Regions from separate parts of the Streptomyces drozdowiczii genome, predicted to be linked through region 1. Evidence: riboswitches for the same ligand, from Rfam matches in the RefSeq annotation. Region 1 holds a riboswitch; each other region holds the start of a gene.

Region 1 (5,780 bases):
AACCAGAAGGAAAGCCACCCACGGTCACACCGGTGCGGGTGGTCATCGCGCTGTGCCTCGTCGCGCCGTTCGTGGCGATGCTCTGGGTGAGTTCGTACGCGAAGATCGACCCGACCTTCATCGGCATCCCGTTCTTCTACTGGTACCAGATGCTCTGGGTGCTGATCTCCACCGCGCTCACCATGGTCGCGTACAAGCTGTGGCAGCGTGACCAGCGCGCCCGCAAGGGGGGTGCGTCGGCATGAAGGACGGCGTGAACGGCGTCGCGCTCGGCGTCTTCATCTTCTTCTTCCTGGCCGTCACGGTCATGGGCTTCCTGGCGGCCCGCTGGCGCAAGGCCGAGAACGAGGCCACGCTCGACGAATGGGGCCTGGGCGGACGGTCGTTCGGCACCTGGGTCACCTGGTTCCTGCTCGGCGGCGACCTCTACACCGCGTACACCTTCGTCGCCGTGCCCGCGGCGATCTACGCGGCCGGCGCCTCCGGCTTCTTCGCGGTGCCGTACACCATCCTGGTGTACCCGCTGATCTTCACCTTCCTGCCGCGCCTGTGGTCGGTCTCGCACAAGCACGGGTACGTCACCACCTCGGACTTCGTCCGCGGCCGGTTCGGCTCGAAGGGTCTTTCGCTGGCCGTCGCGGTCACCGGCATCCTCGCCACCATGCCGTACATCGCGCTCCAGCTCGTCGGCATCCAGGCGGTGCTGGACGTGATGGGCGTCGGCGGCGGCGAGAACACCAACTGGTTCGTCAAGGACCTGCCGCTGCTGATCGCGTTCGCGGTGCTCGCCGCGTACACCTACTCCTCCGGGCTGCGGGCGCCGGCCCTGATCGCGTTCGTCAAGGACGGGCTGATCTACCTGGTCATCGCCGTCGCGATCATCTACATTCCGATCAAGCTGGGCGGCTTCGACGACATCTTCGCCTCCGCCCAGGACAAGTTCACCAAGGCGGGCGCGGGCAGCCTCGCACCGGCCGCGGCCGGCCAGTGGGGTTACGCGACCCTGGCGCTCGGCTCCGCGCTGGCGCTCTTCATGTACCCGCACTCGATCACGGCGACGCTCTCCAGCCGCAGCCGTGAGGTGATCCGCCGCAACACCACGATCCTGCCGCTCTACTCGCTGATGCTGGGCCTGCTCGCGCTGCTCGGCTTCATGGCGATCGCCGCGGGCGTCAAGGTGGACAACGGCCAGCTGGCCATCCCGCAGCTGTTCGAGAACATGTTCCCCGACTGGTTCGCGGGCGTGGCCTTCGCCGCGATCGGCATCGGCGCCCTGGTGCCGGCCGCGATCATGTCCATCGCGGCGGCGAACCTCTTCACGCGCAACATCTACAAGGACTTCCTGAAGCCGGACGCGACGCCCGAGCAGGAGACCAGGGTCTCCAAGCTGGTCTCGCTGCTGGTCAAGGTCGGCGCGCTGGCCTTCGTCCTCACCATGGACAAGACCGTCGCGATCAACTTCCAGCTGCTGGGCGGGATCTGGATCCTCCAGACGATGCCGGCCCTGGTCGGCGGCCTGTTCACCCGGTGGTTCCACCGCTGGGCGCTGCTCGCCGGCTGGGCGGTCGGCATGGTCTACGGTACGGCTGCCGCGTACGGGGTCGCGAGCCCGACGCAGAAGCACTTCGGCGGGTCCTCCAAGGAGATCCCGGGCCTCGGCGAGATCGGCTACATCGGCCTCACCGCGTTCGTGCTGAACGTCGTGGTCGTCGTCGTCCTCACCTTCGTCCTGAACGCGCTCAAGGCCCCCGCCGGGACCGACGAGACCTCCCCCGGCGACTACACCGCGGACGCGGGCGACCCGGGCGTCCAGGAGAAGCTGCCGCCGGCCACGGCGGGCGCGCCGGGCGGTCACTGACCGCACACTTTTACGCCACGCGACACAACATGTGGGGGCTGCCCGACAGGGCGGCCCCCACATGTATGCTCGTGCTCGCTGTCGTCGCAGGGGAATCCGGTGTGAATCCGGAACTGTCCCGCAACGGTGTATTCGGTGTGCTTTCGCGCACCCGTGGAGTCCGAGGACCTGCCGACAGCGCATCCGGCTCGACCGAACCGGATGCCCAGACGTCCGGGCCTCGTGGGATGGGCCGGTGGACGCCGCACGGAGTGCGCCCCGACCGGGTCCGCTCCTGCCCGGCTGCCCCCGTGCTCCCCTCCGGCCCAGAGCCGAGCGAGGGAGAGCACCACCGTGACCATCGCGCCAGCCGATCCGGTTTCAGCGGCCGAAGCAACGGGGACCGCGAGCGACGGACCGGGCACCGCACTGCTGCGGACCCTGACCGACCTCACGGCCGACCTGCCCGACACCGACCCCGGTCGCGTCGCCGCCGCCGCCCTGCGCGGCCGCAACGCCCGGTCGGACGAGGCGGAGCTGCGCTCGCTGGCCACCGAGGCCGCGGCCGGCCTCATCTCCGAGGACCCGGCCTACTCCCGGCTCGCCGCCCGGCTGCTCACCCGGACCATCGCGGACGAGGCCGCCGGGCAGGGCGCCACCTCGTTCTCCGCCTCGGTCGCCGTGGGCCACCGCGAGGGCCTGATCGCGGACCGGACCGCCGAGTTCACGACGCTGCACGCGGACGCCCTGGACGCGCTGGTCGAGCGGTCCCTCGCGGACGGCGCCGACGACCGCTTCGGGTACTTCGGGCTGCGCACCCTGCACAGCCGCTATCTGCTGCGCCACCCGCTCACCCGCCAGGTCATCGAGACCCCCAGCACTTCATGCTCCGGGTCGCCGCCGGGCTCGCCGAGGACACCTCCGAGCGGGCGCTGGACGAAGTCGCCGCGCTGTACGGGCTGATGAGCCGGCTGGACTACCTGCCGTCCTCGCCGACGCTCTTCAACTCCGGCACCCGCCACCCGCAGATGTCCTCCTGCTACCTGCTGGACTCGCCGCTGGACGAGCTGGACTCGATCTACGACCGCTACCACCAGGTGGCCCGCCTGTCGAAGCACGCGGGCGGCATCGGCCTCTCGTACTCCCGCATCCGCGCCCGGGGCTCCCTGATCCGGGGCACCAACGGCCACTCCAACGGCATCGTGCCGTTCCTCAAGACGCTGGACGCCTCCGTCGCCGCCGTGAACCAGGGCGGCCGGCGCAAGGGTGCCGCCGCGGTCTACCTGGAGACCTGGCACGCGGACATCGAGGAGTTCCTGGAGCTGCGCGACAACACGGGCGAGGACCAGCGCCGCACGCACAACCTGAACCTGGCGCACTGGATCCCGGACGAGTTCATGCGCCGCGTCGACGCGGACGGGACCTGGTCGCTGTTCTCCCCGGCGGACGTGCCCGAGCTGACCGACCTGTGGGGCGACGAGTTCGACGCCGCCTACCGGGCGGCCGAGGCGAAGGGCCTGGCCCGCAAGACCATGCCGGCCCGCGAGCTGTACGGCCGGATGATGCGGACCCTGGCGCAGACCGGGCAGGGTTGGATGACGTTCAAGGACGCCTCCAACCGCACCGCGAACCAGACCGCCGAGCCGGGCAGGGTCGTGCACTCCTCGAACCTGTGCACCGAGATCCTGGAGGTCACCGACGACGGCGAGACGGCCGTCTGCAACCTCGGCTCGGTCAACCTCGGCGCGTTCGTGGACGGCGGCTCGATCGACTGGGAGCGCCTGGACGCCACCGTGCGGACCGCGGTGACCTTCCTCGACCGGGTCGTGGACATCAACTTCTACCCGACCGAGCAGGCCGGCCGGTCCAACGCCCGCTGGCGGCCGGTGGGCCTGGGCGCGATGGGCCTCCAGGACGTCTTCTTCCAGCTGCGGCTGCCCTTCGACTCCCCCGAGGCCCGGGCGCTCTCCACGAAGATCGCCGAGCGCATCATGCTGGCCGCGTACGAGGCGTCCTGCGCCCTCGCGGAGCGGTCGGGTCCGCTGCCCGCCTGGTCGGAGACCCGGGCCGCGCGCGGGGTGCTGCACCCCGACCACTACGACACGGAGCTGCACTGGCCGGAGCGCTGGGAGGCGCTGCGGGCCCGGATCGCGACGACCGGGATGCGCAACTCGCTGCTCCTGGCCATCGCCCCGACCGCGACGATCGCCTCGATCGCGGGGGTCTACGAGTGCATCGAGCCCCAGGTCTCGAACCTCTTCAAGCGGGAGACCCTGAGCGGTGAGTTCCTCCAGGTCAACGGCTATCTGGTGGACGAGCTGAAGCGGCTCGGCGTGTGGGACGCGCGGACGCGTGAGGCGCTGCGCGAGTCGAACGGCTCGGTGCAGGGCTTCGCCTGGATCCCGGCGGACGTGCGGGCGCTGTACCGCACCGCGTGGGAGATCCCGCAGCGCGGTCTGATCGACATGGCGGCGGCCCGTACGCCGTTCCTCGACCAGAGCCAGTCGCTCAACCTGTTCCTGGAGACGCCGACGATCGGGAAGCTCTCCTCGATGTACGCGTACGCCTGGAAGCAGGGCCTGAAGACGACGTACTACCTGCGGTCGCGTCCGGCGACCCGGATCGCCCGTGCCGCGTCCGGGGCCGCTTCGGCCGCCGCCCCCATCCCCGTACAGCAGGCGCAGGCGCCCGACGCGGACGCCATCGCCTGCTCCCTGGAAAACCCCGAGTCCTGCGAGGCCTGCCAGTAATGACCACCGCCGACACCGAGAAGAACCTGCTCGACCCGGGCTTCGAGCTGACCCTGCGGCCCATGCGCTACCCGGACTTCTACGAGCGCTACCGGGACGCGATCAAGAACACCTGGCACGTCGAGGAGGTCGACCTCCACTCGGACGTGGCGGACCTCGCCAGGATGACGCCCGCCGAGCAGCACCTGATCGGACGCCTGGTGGCGTTCTTCGCGACCGGTGACTCGATCGTCGCGAACAACCTGGTGCTGACGCTGTACAAGCACATCAACTCCCCCGAGGCGCGGCTGTACCTGTCGCGGCAGCTGTTCGAGGAGGCCGTGCACGTCCAGTTCTATCTGACGCTGCTCGACACCTATCTGCCCGACCCGGACGACCGCGCGGCGGCGTTCGCGGCGGTGGAGAACATCCCGTCCATCCGCGAGAAGGCTCAGTTCTGCTTCCGCTGGATGGACTCGGTGGAGAAGATCGACCGGCTGGAGTCGAAGGCGGACCGCCGTCGCTTCCTGCTGAACCTGATCTGCTTCGCGGCGTGCATCGAGGGGCTGTTCTTCTACGGCGCCTTCGCGTACGTGTACTGGTTCCGCTCGCGCGGGCTGCTGCACGGCCTCGCCACGGGGACCAACTGGGTCTTCCGCGACGAGACCATGCACATGAACTTCGCGTTCGAGGTCGTGGACACGGTCCGCAAGGAGGAGCCGGACCTCTTCGACGACGCCCTCCAGCAGCAGGTCACCGACATGCTGAAGGAGGCCGTCGAGGCGGAGCTGCAGTTCGGCCGCGACCTGTGCGGCGACGGGCTGCCCGGCATGAACACCGAGTCCATGCGCGAGTACCTGGAGTGCGTCGCCGACCAGCGGCTCACCCGCCTCGGATTCCCGGCGGTGTACGGATCGCAGAACCCGTTCTCGTTTATGGAGCTCCAGGGGGTCCAGGAGCTCACGAACTTCTTCGAGCGGCGCCCGTCGGCCTACCAGGTCGCCGTCGAGGGCACGGTCGGCTTCGACGACGACTTCTAGGCGGAAGGGCTAGATCCTCGCCCAGCTCCTGACGTACGGACGCCGTGCGGCCCCCACCGGCCGCGCGGCGTCCACGCTTTGCGGTGGGCGGGTGCTCCGGTCCTGTTCCGCTTCGCGCAGCTCGCGGTCGATGCGGCGCTCGCGGGCGGCGCCGATGAGCGCCGGCAGCAGGAC
Region 2 (5,780 bases), 1.8 Mb from region 1:
AGCCCGCGTCGCCCGGAGCACGCGGCGCCGGACGGCCCGTGTCGAAGCCCCTCGCGAGCCAAACCAGCGCGAGCGCGAGCAGAAGCAGTGCGAGCAGACCCGCGCCCCAGCGATCGCCGGTGCCGCTGAGCGTCATCGTCGCGAGCGCTCCGGGCGCGGCCATGTCCATCCCCGGCATGTCGTGTGCCTGGCCGCCACCCATCGCACCCATGGACATGCCCGACGCCATCGCGGCGGCCATCCATGCCATCGCGCCGGTCATCAGGGCGTGCGGCAGCGCGCCCGCGAGAGCCCGTCCCCGCGGCTCGGGGCCGACGGGAAGAGCGAGGGCGGCCACCACGAACCAGGCCGCCGCGGCCGAGAAGAAGATCACCTGCGGGGTGGCGGGCAGGTCCAGGCCCCAGGACCAGGCCATCGCGAACATCGCGAGGGCCATCACCGCGTGCAGTCCGTGCGCCAGCCGTACGGCCCACGGATGGGAGCGGGCCGTGAAGGCACGCCAAAGACCGTGGACGGCAAGTCCGCAGAAGAGCAGCGTCAGAATCCAGCGCAGCCCGTTGGCGGCGATCATCGGGCCATCTCCTTCGGCTTCTCGGATCGCGCTTCCGGGTGTGTACGCCCGCGTCGGCGCACTTCGGCGACTGCCAGGTCCGCGAGCAGGAAGCAGACCAGGGGCAGCCCGAACAGCGGCAGGTAGTACGCGAGGACGGCGGTCACGACGACGAGCGGGGCCATGGCCCTCCCCGGCACCCGCCGCCAGGCCCCCCGGACCGGCGGACGTCCGAGCCGTGTCCCGCCTCCCCGGGTGGGCCTACGGAGCCACCACATGCGGTAGCCCCAGAAGAGCATGCCGATGAGCGCGAGGGCGATGGCCGCGAGGGCGATCTGGTTGGCGAGGCCGAAGAGCAGGCCCATGTGGGCGTCGATGCCCCAGCGGGTGAGTTTGGCGAGGACGGGGAAGTCGTCGAAGACCACCTTGTCCGTGACCTTGCCGGTGGCGGGGTCGATGGCCACCGAGTCCTGCTGCTCCGGCCAGTGCCGCGTGTTCTCCTTGACGACGTACCCGCTCCTGCTGTCGGCGGGTGGAGTGATGACGAGCTTGCCGCGCAGACCTTCGGCACGGGCGATGCGGACGGCCTCGTCCAGGTCGGTCTGGACGGCGGAAGTGCCGGGCGCGGGCTGCTTCGACGCCGCCCCGCCCAGGGTCGAGGAGACGGACGGCGTCGCCCCGCCCAGCGCGTCCTGGATCGTGCCGATGTTCACGCCCGCGTGCGCGGACCACGTCAGTCCGGTTGCCGAGAGGGCGAGGAAACCGGCCGACACCCACAAGCCCACGGCCCCGTGCCAGGACAGCGTGCGCTTGCGCCCCTGCACGCCCCGGCGCGGTACGAACAGCCGACGCATCCTCTCCCGCCCGCGCGGCGCCCCGAGCCACAGGGCGAGCCCGCCCAGCACCTCGACCCACAACCAACTCGCTGCGATCTCGCTGTAGTTGCGGCCGAACTCCCCGAGATGCAGCGTGCGGTGCAGGCTGTCGAACCACGCCCGTACGGGCAGCCACTCGCCGAACGTACGCAGCGAGCCGCGCACCTCCGCCGTGTAGGGATCGACGAAAGCGGTCTGCGTGTATCCCTCGGGCAGCCCCTTCACGTCGAAGGTGACGCGCGTGGTGTCCTCGTCGCCCGCTCCCTTGGTGACGGAGACGAGCCGCCCGCCGGGTGTCGCCTCGCGGGCCGAGTCCACCTGGGCGGCCAGCGGCTTCGGTTCGCCGTGCGGGGTGACCTTCAGTTCGTGGTGGTAGACGACGGACTCGATCTGCGGCGTCGCCGTGTAGAGCAGTCCGGTCACGGCGGCGACGAGCAGGAACGGACCGATGAGGACGCCCGCGTAGAAGTGCAGGCGCAGAAGGAGGGGCCGCAGCCCGCTCCACATGCCTCCACCGCTCCTCGTCGTCGGCGTGGCGAAGTCCTCGGTGGCGGCGGCCTCCTCGGTCGTGTGTGGTCGGAGCGGTGGTGGCGCGGCAGGCGTGGTCTCGGTCATCGGCTGCTCCTCGTGCGTGGACCGGTGGGGACGGTGACGTGCACGTAGAGGAGTCGGAGCGAATGGCGCGCGAGTTCCCACCACCAGGGTGAGACCTACGTCACATGCGATGGAGGTCCGCAGCCCCCCGCGACGGTCCTTCCGCGATGCGCAGCAGATACGTGTCCATGATCCAGCCGTGCCGCTCGCGTGCCTCGGCGCGGACCCGTCGGATGCGGTCGGAGACTTCACGGATCGGCCCGGCAACGAGGAGTTCGTCCGGGGTGCCGAGGTAGGCGCCCCAGTAGATCCATACGCTGTCGCCCGCGACCTGGGTGAACGACTCGTGGGCGTCGAGCATGACGACGATGTCGCCGTCGTCGTTCTGGCCGACGTCGGCGAGACGGCGGGCCGGGGTGATGTGCACCGGGCGTCCCACCTGGTTGAGCGGGATGCGGTGACGGGCGGTCAGGGCGGCGACGCTCGTGATTCCGGGGATGACCTCGACGCTCACGGAGAGCGCGCCGCGGTCCTCGATGTCCCCGAGGATGCCGAGCGTGCTGTCGTACAGGGACGGGTCGCCCCAGACGAGGAAGGCCCCCGTCTCGCCGGCCGTCATCTCGTCGCGCATCGCCCGCTCGAAGATCTCGCCGCGCCGCTCACGCCAGTCCTGGACGGCCGCCGTGTAATCGGAACGGTCCATCGGGCGCCGGTCGCGGCTGGGGTCCTCGACCTCCACCACGCGGTACGGGCCCCGCGCGTGCTCCTCGATCATCCGGTGGCGCAGGTCGGTCAGCGACGCCTTGTCGGGGCCCTTGCCGACGATGAAGAAGACGTCGGCGCGGCGGATCGCCTTCACGGCCTGAAGGGTCAGATGGTCGGGGTTGCCGGCCCCGATGCCGATGACGAGGATCGCGCGCTGTTCCGTGCTCATGCGGACAGTCTTCCAGGGGCCTCTCCTCGGCCGGCGCCGGGACGCCCGGCTCGCGTCCGACCCGGTGTCCGGGTGCGCCCGGTCATTACGTACGATCACCAGGTCAAAGCCGCGGCAGGAGCCAGGAAGCCGGTGCGAATCCGGCACGGTCCCGCCACTGTGACCGCGCACGTCCCCACGGGTGTCCGCGGAAGTCAGGTCACTGACCTGCCGCGGGCCCGATCCGAGGAGCGCGGACTCCGCAGGAGGCTTCCCATGCACGACGGTCACAGCCGTCCCCTTTTCTCGTTCTCCCCGTCGCCCGTGGTGTCCGCGATTTCACGTCGGCGCGGTCCGGCGCGCCTCGCCGCGGCCGTCACAGCGCTGTCGGCGATCCTGCTGACGGCCGGCTGCGGCTCGTCCGGCACCACCGACGACTCCCCGAAGGCGAGTGCCTCGGCGGCGAAGGGCTTCCCCGTCACCATCGACAACTGCGGGGTCAGGACGACGTACACCGAACCGCCGTCCCGCGCGGTGACCATCCACCAGCACCCGGCCGAACTGATGCTCTCGCTGGGGCTGAAGGACCGTATGGCCGGTACGTCGTACCCCGACTCGGCGGTGCTGCCCGCTCTGCGCAAGGACTTCGCGTCGATCCCGCAGTTGTCGAAGGAGGCGCCGTCGTTCGAGAAGGTCCTCGACACCGATCCCGACTTCGTCTACGGCGGGTACGCCAGCGCGTTCGCGGAGAAGGAGGGGCGCTCGCGCAAGGCGTTCCGGGACGCGGGCATCGACACCTACCTCAACCGGGAGAACTGCGCCGGGAAGGAGGGGGTGACGATGGAGGACACGTACGCCGAGATACGCACGATCGGCAAGATCTTCGGCGTCCCCGACCGCGCGTCGGCTCTCGTCTCCGAGCTGCGCACCCGCGTGGACAAGGCGAGCGCGGCCGTGAAGGGCGCGCGTGATGTCTCCGTGTTCGTCTACGACAGCGGCGACAAGTCCGCCTTCACGGCCGGGGGCAAGGGCCTGGGCAACGAACTGATCGAGCTGGCGGGCGGCAGGAACGTCTTCTCCGACCTGGACGACGTGTTCGGCGACGCCTCATGGGAACAGGTCGTCGACCGCAAGCCGGAAGTCATCGCCATCTACGACTACGCGGGCACCACCGTCGCGCAGAAGAAGAAGTTCCTGCTCTCCCAGCCCGCCCTCGCCGACGTGCCCGCGATCAGGAACAAGCGCTTCGTGGTCCTGCCGCTGACCGACACCCTCGTCGGCGTCCGCTCGGCGGACGCCGTGGGCGACCTGGCGCGCGGGCTGCACCCGGACAGCTTCGAGTGACGGCGCTCGCCACGGACGCCGGGCACACCACCGCGGTCGAGCCGCGCCGCCGGGCCGCGTTCGCCGTCGTCCTGGTCGGGCTCACCGTGCTGCTGGCCGCCTGCATGACCGCGGGGCTCGCCCTCGGCTCGGTGCGGGTGCCGCCCGCCCAGGTGTGGCACATCGTGACGCACGCGCTCGGCGCCGACTGGACGGAGCCCACCTGGACCCGGGCGCGGGAGACGATCGTGCTCGACGTGCGGGGCCCCCGCGTCCTGCTCGGCGCGGTCACCGGCGCGGGCCTCGCCGTCGTCGGTACGGCGCTCCAGGCGCTGGTGCGCAACCCCCTCGCCGAGCCGTACCTCCTCGGCGCGTCCTCCGGCGCCTCGCTCGGCGCGGTCTCGGTGATCGTGTTCGGGTCGAGCCTCTTCGGGACGGTGTCCCTGTCGGCGGCCGCGTTCGCGGGGGCACTGGGCGCGCTCGTCCTCGTCTACGCGGCCGCCCGCACCGGTGGCCGCATCACCTCGATGCGACTCGTCCTGGCAGGGGTCGCCGTGGCGTCGGTGCTCAACGCGCTGCTGAACCTGCTCCTCCTGACGACGGACAACGGCAACGAGGCGCGCACGGTCCTCGCCTGGACCATGGGCGGTCTCGGCGGTGTGTCCTGGGGGTCGCTCTGGCTGCCGGGTCTGGCGCTGCTCCTCGGCATCGCGGTCCTCATGGTGCAGGCCCCGAATCTGAACCTGCTGCTGGCCGGGGAGGAGGCCGCCGCCACCATGGGCCTGGACGTCGCGCGGTTCCGGGCCCGGATGTTCGTGCTCGTGTCGCTGGTCACCGGTGTGCTGGTCGCCGCGGCCGGACCGATCGGCTTCGTGGGCCTGATGCTCCCGCACATCGTGCGGCTGCTCGTCGGCGGCGACCACCGGCGCGTGCTGCCGACCGCCGCGCTGGGCGGTGCGTCCTTCCTGGTCCTCTCGGACATCGTGGCGCGGACCGTGACGGCGCCGGAGGAGATCCCGGTCGGCGTGCTCACCGCCCTGTGCGGCGGGCCGTTCTTCCTGTGGCTGATGCGGCACGACGCGCGCAAGAAGGCAGGAGGCACGGCATGACGGCGGCCGAACTGCACGTCGAGGGCGTCACGCTCACGGCCGGTGCCCGGCGGCTGGTCCACGACGTCACGCTCACGGCCCGTCCGGGCGAGACGGTCGGCCTCGTCGGCCCGAACGGCAGTGGCAAATCCAGTCTGTTGCGCTCCGTCTACCGGGTCCTGCGCCCGGAAGCCGGAACCGTCCGCGTCGACGGTGCCGACGCCTGGTCCCTGTCCCCGCGCCGGCTCGCGCGCACGCTGGCGGCGGTGGTGCAGGACGCCCCGTCCGGCCTGGAGCTGAGTGTGCGGGAAGTCGTCGCGATGGGGCGGACCCCGCACAAGCGGCTCCTGTCCGGTGACACGACCGAGGACGCCGCGACGATCGAGACGGCACTCGCCTCGGTCGACGCCGTCCCCTTGGCCGACCGCCCCTTCGAC
Region 3 (5,780 bases), 1.7 Mb from region 1:
TCCTGGACACCACCGTCATGGTCGGCGCCATCCCCGAACGCCACCGCGAGGCCGTCGCGGCCGACGCGCTGGACGGCTACTTCGCCATGGCGCGCGGCACCCAGGACGTGGCGCCGCTGGAGATGACCAAGTGGTTCGATACGAACTACCACTACCTGGTCCCCGAGCTGGGCCCCGGCACCGTCTTCACCGCGGACTCCAGCCAGCAGGTAGCGCAGCTCAAGGAGGCCCTGGCCCAGGGCCTCACCGCGCGGCCCGTGCTGGTCGGGCCCGTGACCTACCTCCTGCTGGCCAAGCCGGCCCCCGGCGTGCCCGCCGACTTCGAGCCGCTGACCCTGCTGGACCGGCTGCTGCCGGTGTACGCGGAGGTCCTGGCGGATCTGCGTGCGGCGGGTGCCGAGTGGGTGCAGCTGGACGAGCCGGCCCTCGTCCAGGACCGCACCCCGGCCGAACTCGACGCGGCCGAACGCGCCTACCGTGACCTCGGCGCGCTCACCGACCGGCCGAAGCTGCTCGTCGCCTCCTACTTCGACCGGCTGGGCGAGGCGCTTCCGGTCCTGGCCAAGGCGCCCGTCGAGGGCCTGGCGCTGGACTTCACCGAGGCCGCAGCCGCCAACCTGGACGCCCTGGCGGCCGTCGGCGGGCTCCCCGGCAAGCGCCTGGTCGCCGGTGTCGTCAACGGCCGCAACATCTGGATCAACGACCTCCAGAAGTCGCTGTCCACCCTCGGCACCCTCCTGGGGCTGGCCGACCGCGTCGACGTGGCCGCCTCCTGCTCTCTGCTGCACGTACCGCTGGACGCCGCCGCCGAGAAGGAGATCGACCCGCAGATCGTCCGTTGGCTGGCCTTCGCCCGGCAGAAGACCGCGGAGATCGTCACCCTGGCGAAGGCGCTCGCCCAGGGCACCGACCTCATCGCCGCCGAACTCTCCGCCAATAAGGCCGCCTTGGCCTCCCGGGCCGGCTCCCCCCTCACCCGGGACCCGGCCGTGCGCGCCCGGGCCGAGGCCGTGACGGACGCGGACAGCCGCCGTTCGCAGCCGTACGCCGAACGCTCGGCGGCCCAACGGGCGCAGCTGGGACTGCCGTTGCTCCCGACGACGACCATCGGGTCGTTCCCGCAGACCGGAGAGCTGCGGACGGCCCGTGCCGACCTGCGGGCCGGACGCATCGACCCGGCGGGTTACGAGGAGCGCATCCGGACGGAGATCCGGGAGGTCATCTCCTTCCAGGAGAAGACGGGCATCGACGTCCTGGTGCACGGCGAGCCCGAACGCAACGACATGGTGCAGTACTTCGCCGAGCAGCTGACCGGCTACCTCGCCACCCAGCACGGCTGGGTCCAGTCGTACGGCACCCGGTACGTGCGTCCGCCGGTCCTCGCCGGGGACATCTCGCGCCCCGAGCCGATGACGGTGCGCTGGACCTCGTACGCCCAGTCGCTGAGCGACCGCCCGGTCAAGGGCATGCTCACGGGCCCGGTCACCATGCTCGCCTGGTCGTTCGTCCGCGACGATCTGCCGCTCGGGGAGACCGCCCGGCAGGTCGCCCTCGCCCTGCGCGACGAGGTCGACGACCTGGAGGCGAGCGGGACTTCGGTGATCCAGGTGGACGAGCCCGCGCTGCGCGAGACGCTGCCGCTGCGGGCCGCCGACCGGGCGGACTACCTGGCCTGGGCCACGGAGGCGTTCCGGCTCACCACCAGCGGGGTACGGCCGGAGACCCAGATCCACACGCACATGTGCTACGCGGAGTTCGGTGACATCGTCCAGGCCATCGACGACCTGGACGCCGACGTCATCAGCCTGGAGGCGGCCCGCTCCCACATGCAGGTGGCCCGCGAGCTGGCCGCCCACGGCTACCCGCGCGAGGCGGGACCGGGCGTCTACGACATCCACTCGCCCCGCGTCCCGAGCGCCGAGGAGGCCGCCGAGCTGCTGCGTACGGGGTTGAAGGCGATCCCCGCCGAACGGCTCTGGGTGAATCCCGACTGCGGCCTCAAGACCCGCGGCTGGCCCGAGACCCGCGCCTCGCTGGAGAACCTGGTCGCCGCCGCCCGTACCGTCCGGGCGGAACTGCCCGCCTCCTGAACGGGGTTGCCGGGGGCCGGGACGTCACCCGCGTCCCGGCCCCCGGCCGGCCGGGCCCGGGTCGAACGCGTACAGGTCCAGGATCTCCGGCATCGGGGCCGTGCCCGGGCCTCCCGCGCTGACCCAGGCTATGACGTCCTCGGTCGCCTCGGGGTCGTTGACCAGGCCGAGCCACACCGGCCGGGCCCCGGCGCGACGGGCCTCGGCCGATGGCTGCACGACGATGACGTTGGCCTGCTCGCACACGTCCAGGCACGCGGAGACGCGCACCGGGACGGCCGAGCGCAGCCGCGCCGTCTGGGCCCTGTGGTCGCCCGGCACCTTGACCGTGCCGCAGCAGCAGTCCCGGCACACCGTCACCCTGCTGGGCGCGGCGGCCGTCGGGGTGGGTCCAGCTGATTCCGGCATGGAGCCGTCCGCCTCTCACCGGGGAGGTCCGCCCCGGACATCGTGGAGGTGGCGACGGTGTGAGTGTCTGGCTCCCGGGTCGTGCCCGGTCACAGTGGCGGGACCGCGCCGGATTCACACCGGCTTCCTCAGCTCCCGTCGCCCGATTCGGCGGTCATCGTCTCATGGCCCCCGGGGCGGTCCACCGGCTGAGGTGCGGTGAAGCGGGCCGGGGCCCGGAAGCGGGCGCGGCGGGCGGCGCGGCGGAACGTCGTGAGCACAGCGGGGCCCGCCAGCAGGACGCACACGAAGTTCGTCACGGCGCGGCCGGTGTCCCAGCCGAGGGAGGTGGCCAGGTCGAAGGCGACGTAGCGGTGCCACTGCTCGGTGAAGGGCAGGCCGGGCAGGTAGGCGATGGAGCTGTTCGGGTCGAGGGAGAACGGCCAGAAGGAGAGGTTGAGGAGGAAGCCGAAGAGATAGCCGGACAGGGAGCCGTAGACGGCGAGCAGCAGCACCTCGCGGCGGCCGGTGGCGCGCGGGAGGAACCCGGCGAGCATGCCGACGAAGGCGCAGCCGAACATCTGGTACGGCATCCAGGGGCCGACTCCCCCGGTGATGAGCGCGGACGCGAACAGCGAGGTGCAGCCGAGGGTGAAGCCGAAGCCGGGGCCGAAGACCCGGCCGGCGAGGACGAGGACGAAGAAGACGGTCTCGATGCCCGCAGTGCCCGCGCCGAGCGGGCGCAGCGCGGCGTTGACGGCGGACAGGACGCCGAGCATGGCCAGGGCCTTCGAGTCGATGCCGCCCTCGGCGATCTCGGAGAGCACGACGCACAGGATCAGGACGAGCAGTACACCGAAGATCAGGGGCGGCGCGTAGTTCGACCCGAAGGTCCCGGGTGCCACGACGAACGGCCAGAAGAAGGCGACGATGCCTAGGAGCGCAGCCATGGCGATGACGACGGTGGCGCGCGGCACGAGCACGATCGCGGGCACGGTCGGTGCTGTCGGCTTGCTCACGGCTGACCGCCCTCCGGTCGAGGTGTGGCCAGCGCGGTGGTGACCTGGTCGACGGTGAGGAAGGGCAGCGGGGCCAGGATCTTCGCCGTCTGGGGCGCGAAGACCGGGGAGGCGACGATGACGTCCGTGGTGGGCCCGTCGGCGACGATCTCGCCCTCGGCCATGACGACGACCCGGTCGGCGGCGCGTGCGGCGAACTCGACGTCGTGGGTGGAGACGACGATCGCGCGGCCTTCGGCGGCCAGGGCGTCGACCGTCTCCACGAGCCGGTTCTTGGCCCGGTAGTCGAGGCCCCGGGTCGGTTCGTCCAGGAGCAGGACGTCCGGGGCCGCGGTGAGCTGGATGGCCAGGACGAGGGCGAGTTTCTGCCCTTCGGACAGGTCCCGCGGGTGGCTGCTGTCGGGGATTCCGGGTGCGAGCCGGTCCAGGATCTCGCGTGCCTTCCGGCCGTTCGCGGATTCGGTGTCCGCCTGGGCGAGTTCCTGCCCGACGCTTTCCAGGTAGAGGAGGTCGGCGGGGGTCTGCGGGACGAGGCCGACCAGTTGCCGGGCCCGTGCGGCGGGCAGGGTGTGGGGGTCGGCGCCGCGTGGCGTGCCGTCGGCCACGGACACGGTGCCGGAGTGCCGGGGACCGGTGCCCTGGAGCGCCCACAGCAGCGAGGACTTACCGGATCCGTTGCGTCCCATCAGCGCGGTGACCTCGCCCGCGCGCAGGGTGAGGTCGACCTCGCGGACGGCGGGGACCCCCTTGTGGGCGACGGTCACCTTGCGGGCGGTGAGCAGGTCGGGCCGGTCGGGGCCGGGCGCCCGGCGGACGGGTGCCGGGGTGTGGCCGGTCAGTCGGGTGCGCAGCTCGCGGGCGGTGCGCCTGGCGTCGCGGATGGACAGCGGGAGGGGGTCCCATCCGGCGGCTCGGCCCAGCTCCACAATGGGGGGTGCGATGGTGGAGCTGCGCAGGACGTCGGCGGGGGCGCCGATGCGGACGTGGCCGTCGCCGGGCAGATGGAGTACGCGGTCGGCGTACTGGACGACGCGTTCGAGGCGGTGCTCCGCCATGAGGACGGTGACGCCGAGGTCGTGGACGAGGCGGGTGACGGCGGCCAGGACCTCTTCGGCCGCGGTGGGGTCGAGGGCGGACGTCGGTTCGTCCAGGACGAGGACGCGGGGGTGGCTCGTCAGGACCGAGCCGATGGCGACGCGCTGCTGCTGGCCGCCGGAGAGCTCGTGCAGGGCGCGGTGGCGGAGGTCGGCGAGCCCCAGCAGGTCCAGGGTCTCCTCGACGCGCTTGCGCATGGTGGCGGGCGGGACGGCCAACTGCTCCATGGCGTACGCGAGTTCCTCCTCCACGGTGTCCGTGACGAAGCCGTCCAGCGGGTCCTGGCCCACCACGCCGACGACGTCCGCGAGTTCGCGCGGAGGATGGTGAGCGGTGTCCCGGCCGTCGACGGTGACCCTGCCGTACAGGGTGCCGCCGGTGAAGTGCGGGACGAGGCCGTTGACCGCGCCGAGCAGGGTGGACTTGCCGACCCCGGTGTGGCCGACGACGAGGCACAACTCGCCCTCCTCGACCGTCAGGTCGACGTCGCGGAGCGCTGGGGCCGCCGCGTCGTCGTACTCGATGGTGACCTGGTCAAAGGTGATCACGCGGTTCCGGCTTTCGGGTCGGTGCGGTGGGTCGCGGCGGGCGGCGGGGCGAGGAAGCCCGCCGCGCCGGCGAGCAGGATCGCCGAGGTCGGCACGAGCGGGAGGTCCGGCCAGGTGAGCGGGTAGAACGTCGGGTTGAGCTGCGCGGGGTCGTAGCCGAGGTTCACGAACAGCAGGACCGCCGAGAGCACACCGCTGCCGGCGACCAGCCACTCGGCGGCGCGCCAGAGGTCGGGCCGGTAGGTGGTGCGGGTGACACGGCGGCCTCCGAGGCGGAGCCCGGCGACACACAGTGCCGCGCCGACGCCCATCGCGGGAAGCCCCAGGAAGGCGGGGGCGGTGGCGTCGAGGAGTCCGTACGCCCCCGCGCACAGTCCGCACATGCCGAGGAGCATGAGGGCGCCGGTGACGCGCCGGGAGGTGCGGGTCGCGGTGCCGGCACGGCCGTAACCGCGTGAGTCCATCGCGGCGGCCAGGCGCAGCGACCGCTCCAGGGCATCCTCCAGGACGGGTACGACGATGCCGCGCAGGGCGCGCAGCCCCTGGGTCCGGCCGGCTCTCAGCTTCCGTGCCCGGGAGACGCGTTGGACGCTCTGCACCAGCTGCGGGGCGACGCTGATCGCGACGGTCACGGCGACGCC
Region 4 (5,780 bases), 4.1 Mb from region 1:
TCTCCATGTCCGCCAGCGCCGTCGGCTCCGCGCGCGCCACGCTGGCCGTCGCGGTGCGGTACGGCGGACACCGCCAGGTCTCCGCCGTACGCGGGGCACGGCTGCCCGTGCTCGCGTACCGCACCCACCACGGGCCGCTCGCCGAAGCCATGGCCACCGTCTTCGCCATGAGCCTGCTGCACCGCCGCGTCCTGGACCGCTGGGAGGCGGCCCAGGCGGGGCCCGAGGCCGGGCGGGAGGCGGCCGAGCGCCTCGTGGACATCGCCAAGGGCTGGATCACCTGGCAGGCCAGGGCCGTGATCGTGGAATCCCGGGAACGCTGCGGCGCCCAGGGCCTCCTGGAGAACAACGGGATGGCCGCGCTCGTCACCGGCGTCGAGGGCGCCATCACCGCCGAGGGCGACAACCTCGCCGTCCACGCCAGGGCCGCCGCCGCCCTGCTCGCCGACCGCCCCGCGTACGAGCCCGCCGCCCCGGCCCACGGCGACCTCACCGACCTCCGGTTCCTGGTCCGCCTCCTGGGGTGCGCCGAGGAGCTGTGGTTCGCGCGCGCCGGGGCCCGGGCGGCCGACGCCGCGCACGGCGACCCGCTGGGCCGCTGGAACGCGGCGGCGGGCCCGGCGCTGCGCGGGGTCGAGGCGCACGCCTGCCGGCAGGCGGCCGAGGCGTACGCGGAGGCGGTCGAGGCGCTGCCGCCCGGGGCGGACCGGGACCGGCTCGTCGAGCTGGCCCGGCTGTTCGCCCTGGGCCGGGTCGCCCGCGACAGCGGCGACCTGCTCGCGGCCGGCCACCTGAGCGCAGGTCGGGCGGAGGCGCTGACGGACCACACGGAACGGCTCATCGCGGCGGTCGCCCCCCACCTCCCGGAGCTGGCCGACTCCTTCGCCCTCCCCGACGAGCTGCTCGCCGACTGGCCGATCACGGGCCCCGGTTACGCCGAGGCGTACGACGATCCGGAGGCCCACTGGCACGCGGAGGCGGGGCGATGAGCGGCACCCGGGCGCGCCGGGCGGCACGGGCCGTACAGGGGCTCGGGGCGGGGGCCGTCCTCCTCGCCTACTGGACGACCGTCGCCCTGTTGGCGCGGTGGTGCGGGGCGCCCCGGACGGGCGTTGGCGAATCGGTTCGCCGCAAGGCGTAACCGGATCGACGCTGCTCAGTTGTTCCGGCGTCGGGGCCGTGTGCGCCGGCGCCGGACACCCCCCGGATGGGCGTGAGGAAAGGAAGACCATGAGCACGATCCACCCCCGCATCACCGACGTACTCAGCCGTACCTTCAAGGTGCCCGTGGCCGAGATCCTCCCGGACTCCACGATGGACAGCCTGGACATGGACTCCCTCGCGGCCGCCGAGTTCGCCGTCGTCCTCCGGGAGACCACCGGGGTCGAGCTGGACACCGGCACCCTGACCCGGGGGACCACCCTTGCCGAGCTCACGGCGCACCTGCACGCGTCGGCCGGCGCCCGATGAGGACACCGGCCGTCGCCGTCACCGGGCTCGGCATGATCACCCCGGTCGGCAACGACACCGAGTCCACCTGGGACGGGGTGTGCGCCGCGGTGAGCCCGGCCCGCACCGTCCCCGCGCTCGCCGGGTGCGCGATCGACTTCGCCTGCGTGGTCGACGGCATCGACCTGGACGCCGAGATCGGCCGCCGTACCGCCTTCCGGATGGGCCGGTACGTCAAGTTCGCGGTCCTGGCCGCCCGGGAGGCCGTCGCCGACGCCGGGCTCGACCCGGCCGGCTGGGACGGCAGCCGGGTCGCGGTCGTCGTCGGCACCAGCAGCGGGGGCTCGGCGCACCTCACCGACCAGGCGCTGGTCCTGGAGCGGAAGGGCCCGGAGGCGACCTCGCCGGCCGGGGTCCTGCTGACCATCCCCAACATGCCCGCCGCCGAGATCGCGATCGAGATGCGGGCCACCGGCCCCAGCATGGCCCCGTGCACGGCCTGTTCGTCCGGTGTCACCGCGCTGTCCGTCGCCCGTGACCTCCTGGCGACCGGGCAGTGCGACGTGGCCATCGCGGGGGCGACCGAGTCGACCGTCTTCCCGATCGCCATGACCGGCTTCGCCCGGTCGGGGGCCGCCGCCCGCGCGGACGGCGACCTGTCCCGGCTCAGCCGGCCCTTCGCCGCCGACCGGGCCGGACTCGTCATGGGCGAGGGCGCCGCGGTCATGGTGCTGGAACGCGTGGCGGACGCGGAGGCCAGGGGCGCCGAGCCCCGGGCCCTGCTCGCCGGCACCGGGGCCACCACGGACGCCCACCACCCCACCAGCCCGCACCCCGACGGCCGGATCGCCCGGGCCGCCGTCGAGGCCGCCCTGCGCGACGCGGGCTGGCGGGCCGACGAGGTGGAGCACGTCAACGCGCACGGCACCGCGACCGTACGCAACGACGCCGCCGAGGCCGCGCTGATCAGCCGGGTGTACCCGCACCGGCCACCCGTCACCGCCCCCAAGGGCGTGCTCGGGCACTGCATGGGCGCGGCCGGGGCGATCGAGGCGGGGCTGACGGTCCTCACCCTCCAGCGCGGGGTCGTCCCGCCGGTCGCCAACCTGGACGCGCCCGCGCCCGGGTTCGACATCGACTGCGTCACCAAGGTGCCGTTGGTGCGGCCGGTCCGCCGGGCCGTCAGCCACTCCTTCGGCTTCGGCGGGCACAACGCGGTGGTGGCCCTGCAACGTCCATGATCCCCCGGGGCGGCCCTGAACTGCGCGGACGCCCGTGGTAGCGTCCCCGGAGCCAGTCGAACTCCTCGTGGGAGTCAGGGAATCCGGTGCGAATCCGGAACTGACGCGCAGCGGTGAGGGGGACGGGCGGGGCCACGGCCACTGGGAGACCCGGCGTCTCCCGGGAAGGCGTCCCGCCCGGACGAACCCGAGTCCGAAGACCTGCTGGCGACCGCCGTCCGGGACCGGGCGGCGGACCGTACAGCGGGCCCCGCGCATGGGCCCAGAGACGCCGAGGTACCCCGTGCCGCCGATATCCGGCCCCGCCCGTTCCGCCGCCCTGCTCACCGCCGCGCTCCTGCTGCTGACGGCCTGCGGGGGGTCTCCCTCCGAACAGGCCGACGCACCGGGCAAGGCCGACGGCTATCCGGTCACGCTCAAGAACTGCGGGCGCACCGTCACCGTGGACGCCCCGCCCCGGCGCGCGGTCTCCGTCGACCAGGGCACCACGGAGATCCTGCTCTCGCTCGGCCTCCAGGACCGGATCGCGGCCACCGCCACCTGGACCGACCCGGTGATGAAGGGCCTGGAGAAGGCCAACGCCGGCGTGAAGCGCATCGCCGACAACCGGCCCTCCTCCGAGAAGGTCCTCGACCAGGAGCCCGACTTCGTCGCCGCCGACTTCGAGTCGACCCTCGCCAAGGGCGGCGTCGCCCCGCGCGAACAGTTCGAGAAGCTGGGCGTCCCCACCTATGTCGCGCCCGCCGACTGCACCGCCAAGGACAACACCAAGGACGGCGACGGCGTCCGCACCGGCGCCCTCACCATGGACAGCGTCTACGCCGAAGTGCGCGACCTGGCCCGGGTGTTCGGTGTGCCGGAGCGCGGCGAGAAGCTGGTCGCGCGGCTCCGGGAGCGTATCCGGAAGGCCGCCGACGGCATCGACGGATCCGGCACCTCCGTCATGTACTGGTTCGCCAACTCCGAGTCCCCCTATCTGGCGGGCTGCTGCGGGGCGCCGGGCATCATGACCCGGGAGCTGGGCCTCAAGAACGTCTTCGACGACACGCACGACGAGTGGCCCCAGATCAACTGGGAGACCGTCGCCGACCGCGACCCGGACGTCCTCGTCATCGGGGACCTCACCCGCAAGTCGCAGACCGCCGAGAGCGCCGCCGGGAAGATCGCCTTCCTGGAGTCCAACCCCGTCACGAAGAAGATGGACGCCGTGCGCCACAAGCGTTACGTCCTGCTCAGCGGCCAGGCCATGAACCCGACCATCCGCACGGTCGAGGGCGTGGAGCTGGTGGCCGCCGGGCTGCGCGACTTCGGGCTCGCGGGGTGACGGCCACCGACCTGCCCGAAAAGGCTCTGCCCGAAAAGGCCCCGCCCGGTAAGGCCCCGCACACCGCACGCCCCCGCGCCCGCGCACTGCGCGGCGGCCTCCTGTGGACCGGCGGCGTCGTGCTGCTCACCCTGTCCGTCGCGGTCGCCGTCACCATCGGACCGGCCCGGATCTCCGTCGTGGACGTCTGGTCCGCCGTCGCCGCGCACCTCGGTGTGGGCGAGGCCCGGCTCAGCCCGATCCGCGACGGCATCATCTGGAACCTGCGCATGCCGCGTACGCTGCTCGCCGCCGTCTGCGGGGCGGGCCTCGCGGTCTGCGGGACCGTCATGCAGTCCCTGCTGCGCAACCCGCTGGCCGACCCGTTCGTCCTCGGCGTCTCCTCCGGCGCGTCCACCGGCGCGGTCCTGGTCGTCGTGCTCGGCGTCGGCGGGGGAGCGGTGACGCTGCCGGCGGGGGCGTTCATCGGGGCGCTCTGCTCCTTCGCCCTGGTGATGCTGCTCAGCCACACCCTGGGCGGCTCCACCGACCGGGTCGTCCTCTCCGGCGTCGCCGCCATGCAGCTGTTCTCGGCGCTGACCTCGTTCGTCGTCATGACCGCCGCCGACGCCGAGCAGACCCGGGGCGTGCTGTTCTGGCTGCTCGGCTCGCTCGGCGGGGTCGGCTGGACCGACGTCTGGGTCTGCTCCGCCGTCCTCGCCGTCAGCCTGGTCGTCTGCCTGGGCCACGCCCGTACGCTCGACGCCTTCGCCTTCGGGCAGGACGCGGCCGCCGCCCTCGGGGTGAACGTCGCCCGCGTGCGGACCGTCCTGCTCTGCACGACCGCGCTGCTCACCGCCGCGCTCGTCAGCTCGGCCGGGGCCATCGGCTTCGTCGGGCTGGTCCTGCCGCACGCCGCCCGCGCCCTCACCGGCTCGGGCCACCGCAGACTGCTGCCGGTCACCGCGCTCGCCGGGGCCGTCTTCCTCGTCTGGGTCGACACGCTCGCCCGGACCGTCCTCGACCCCCAGGAGGTCCCGGTGGGCGTCGTCACCGCTCTGATCGGCGTGCCCGCCTTCGTCGCCGTCCTCTACCGCACCAGGCGGCCCGCGTGACCGGGGCCGGGACGACGGACGAGGGCCTGCGGGCCGAGCGGGTCGCCCGGGAGGCCGGCGGCCGCCTCCTCCTGGACGGCGTGACACTCGCGCCGGAGCCCGGCACCACCGTGGGCCTGATCGGCCCCAACGGCTCCGGCAAGTCCACGCTGCTGCGCATCCTCGCCGGGGTCCTCGCCCCGCACACGGGCGTCGTCACCCTGGACGGCGCTCCGCTGCCCGAGGTCGGCCGCCGCGCGGTGGCCCGGCGCGTCGCCGTCGTCGACCAGCACGCCGCCACCCAGGACGAGCTGAGCGTCCTGGACGTCGTACGCCTGGGCCGCATCCCGCACCGGCGCGCCTGGTCGGCACCGACGGAGGCGGACGCGGCGGCGGTGGACGAGGCGCTGGAACGTACCGGGCTGACCGACCGGCGCGACCAGTCCTGGCACACACTGTCGGGCGGGGAGCGCCAGCGCGTCCAGATCGCCCGCGCGCTCGCCCAGCGGCCGCGCGAACTCCTCCTCGACGAGCCGACCAACCACCTCGACATCCAGCACCAGCTGGAACTGCTCGCCCTGGTCGCCTCGCTCCCGCTGACCGCCGTCGTCGCCCTGCACGACCTCAATCTGGCCGCCATGTTCTGCGACCGGATCGTGGTGCTCAGCGGCGGCCGGGCGGTCGCGGGCGGGA

What was found. Region 1 has a riboswitch for cobalamin ahead of NEH16_RS10290 (ribonucleoside-diphosphate reductase subunit alpha). Riboswitches for the same ligand answer to the same signal wherever they lie in the genome.
Region 2: another riboswitch for cobalamin. It lies ahead of NEH16_RS02235 (ABC transporter substrate-binding protein); the one in region 1 lies ahead of NEH16_RS10290 (ribonucleoside-diphosphate reductase subunit alpha).
Region 3: another riboswitch for cobalamin. It lies ahead of NEH16_RS02825 (hypothetical protein); the one in region 1 lies ahead of NEH16_RS10290 (ribonucleoside-diphosphate reductase subunit alpha).
Region 4: another riboswitch for cobalamin. It lies ahead of NEH16_RS29120 (ABC transporter substrate-binding protein); the one in region 1 lies ahead of NEH16_RS10290 (ribonucleoside-diphosphate reductase subunit alpha).

The regions. Positions count from the first base shown of each region.
Region 1 is NZ_CP098740.1:2,328,458-2,334,237, forward strand. It holds gene NEH16_RS10280 (DUF3311 domain-containing protein) at 1-245, shown strand, start outside; gene mctP (monocarboxylate uptake permease MctP) at 242-1,858, shown strand; adenosylcobalamin-variant (AdoCbl-variant) riboswitch at 1,937-2,036, shown strand; partial or broken gene NEH16_RS10290 (ribonucleoside-diphosphate reductase subunit alpha) at 2,192-4,587, shown strand; gene NEH16_RS10295 (ribonucleotide-diphosphate reductase subunit beta) at 4,587-5,606, shown strand; gene NEH16_RS10300 (hypothetical protein) at 5,616-5,780, opposite strand, start outside.
Region 2 is NZ_CP098740.1:495,024-500,803, forward strand. It holds gene NEH16_RS02220 (DUF5134 domain-containing protein) at 1-571, opposite strand, end outside; gene NEH16_RS02225 (PepSY-associated TM helix domain-containing protein) at 568-2,040, opposite strand; gene cobF (precorrin-6A synthase (deacetylating)) at 2,141-2,953, opposite strand; cobalamin riboswitch at 3,037-3,178, shown strand; gene NEH16_RS02235 (ABC transporter substrate-binding protein) at 3,209-4,276, shown strand; gene NEH16_RS02240 (FecCD family ABC transporter permease) at 4,273-5,364, shown strand; gene NEH16_RS02245 (ABC transporter ATP-binding protein) at 5,361-5,780, shown strand, end outside.
Region 3 is NZ_CP098740.1:617,004-622,783, forward strand. It holds gene metE (5-methyltetrahydropteroyltriglutamate--homocysteine S-methyltransferase) at 1-2,090, shown strand, start outside; gene NEH16_RS02825 (hypothetical protein) at 2,115-2,498, opposite strand; cobalamin riboswitch at 2,545-2,668, opposite strand; gene NEH16_RS02830 (ECF transporter S component) at 2,627-3,427, opposite strand; gene NEH16_RS02835 (ABC transporter ATP-binding protein) at 3,493-5,139, opposite strand; gene NEH16_RS02840 (energy-coupling factor transporter transmembrane component T) at 5,136-5,780, opposite strand, start outside.
Region 4 is NZ_CP098740.1:6,429,421-6,435,200, forward strand. It holds gene NEH16_RS29105 (acyl-CoA dehydrogenase) at 1-989, shown strand, start outside; gene NEH16_RS29110 (acyl carrier protein) at 1,231-1,470, shown strand; gene NEH16_RS29115 (beta-ketoacyl-[acyl-carrier-protein] synthase family protein) at 1,467-2,690, shown strand; cobalamin riboswitch at 2,742-2,899, shown strand; gene NEH16_RS29120 (ABC transporter substrate-binding protein) at 2,947-4,014, shown strand; gene NEH16_RS29125 (FecCD family ABC transporter permease) at 4,041-5,108, shown strand; gene NEH16_RS29130 (ABC transporter ATP-binding protein) at 5,105-5,780, shown strand, end outside.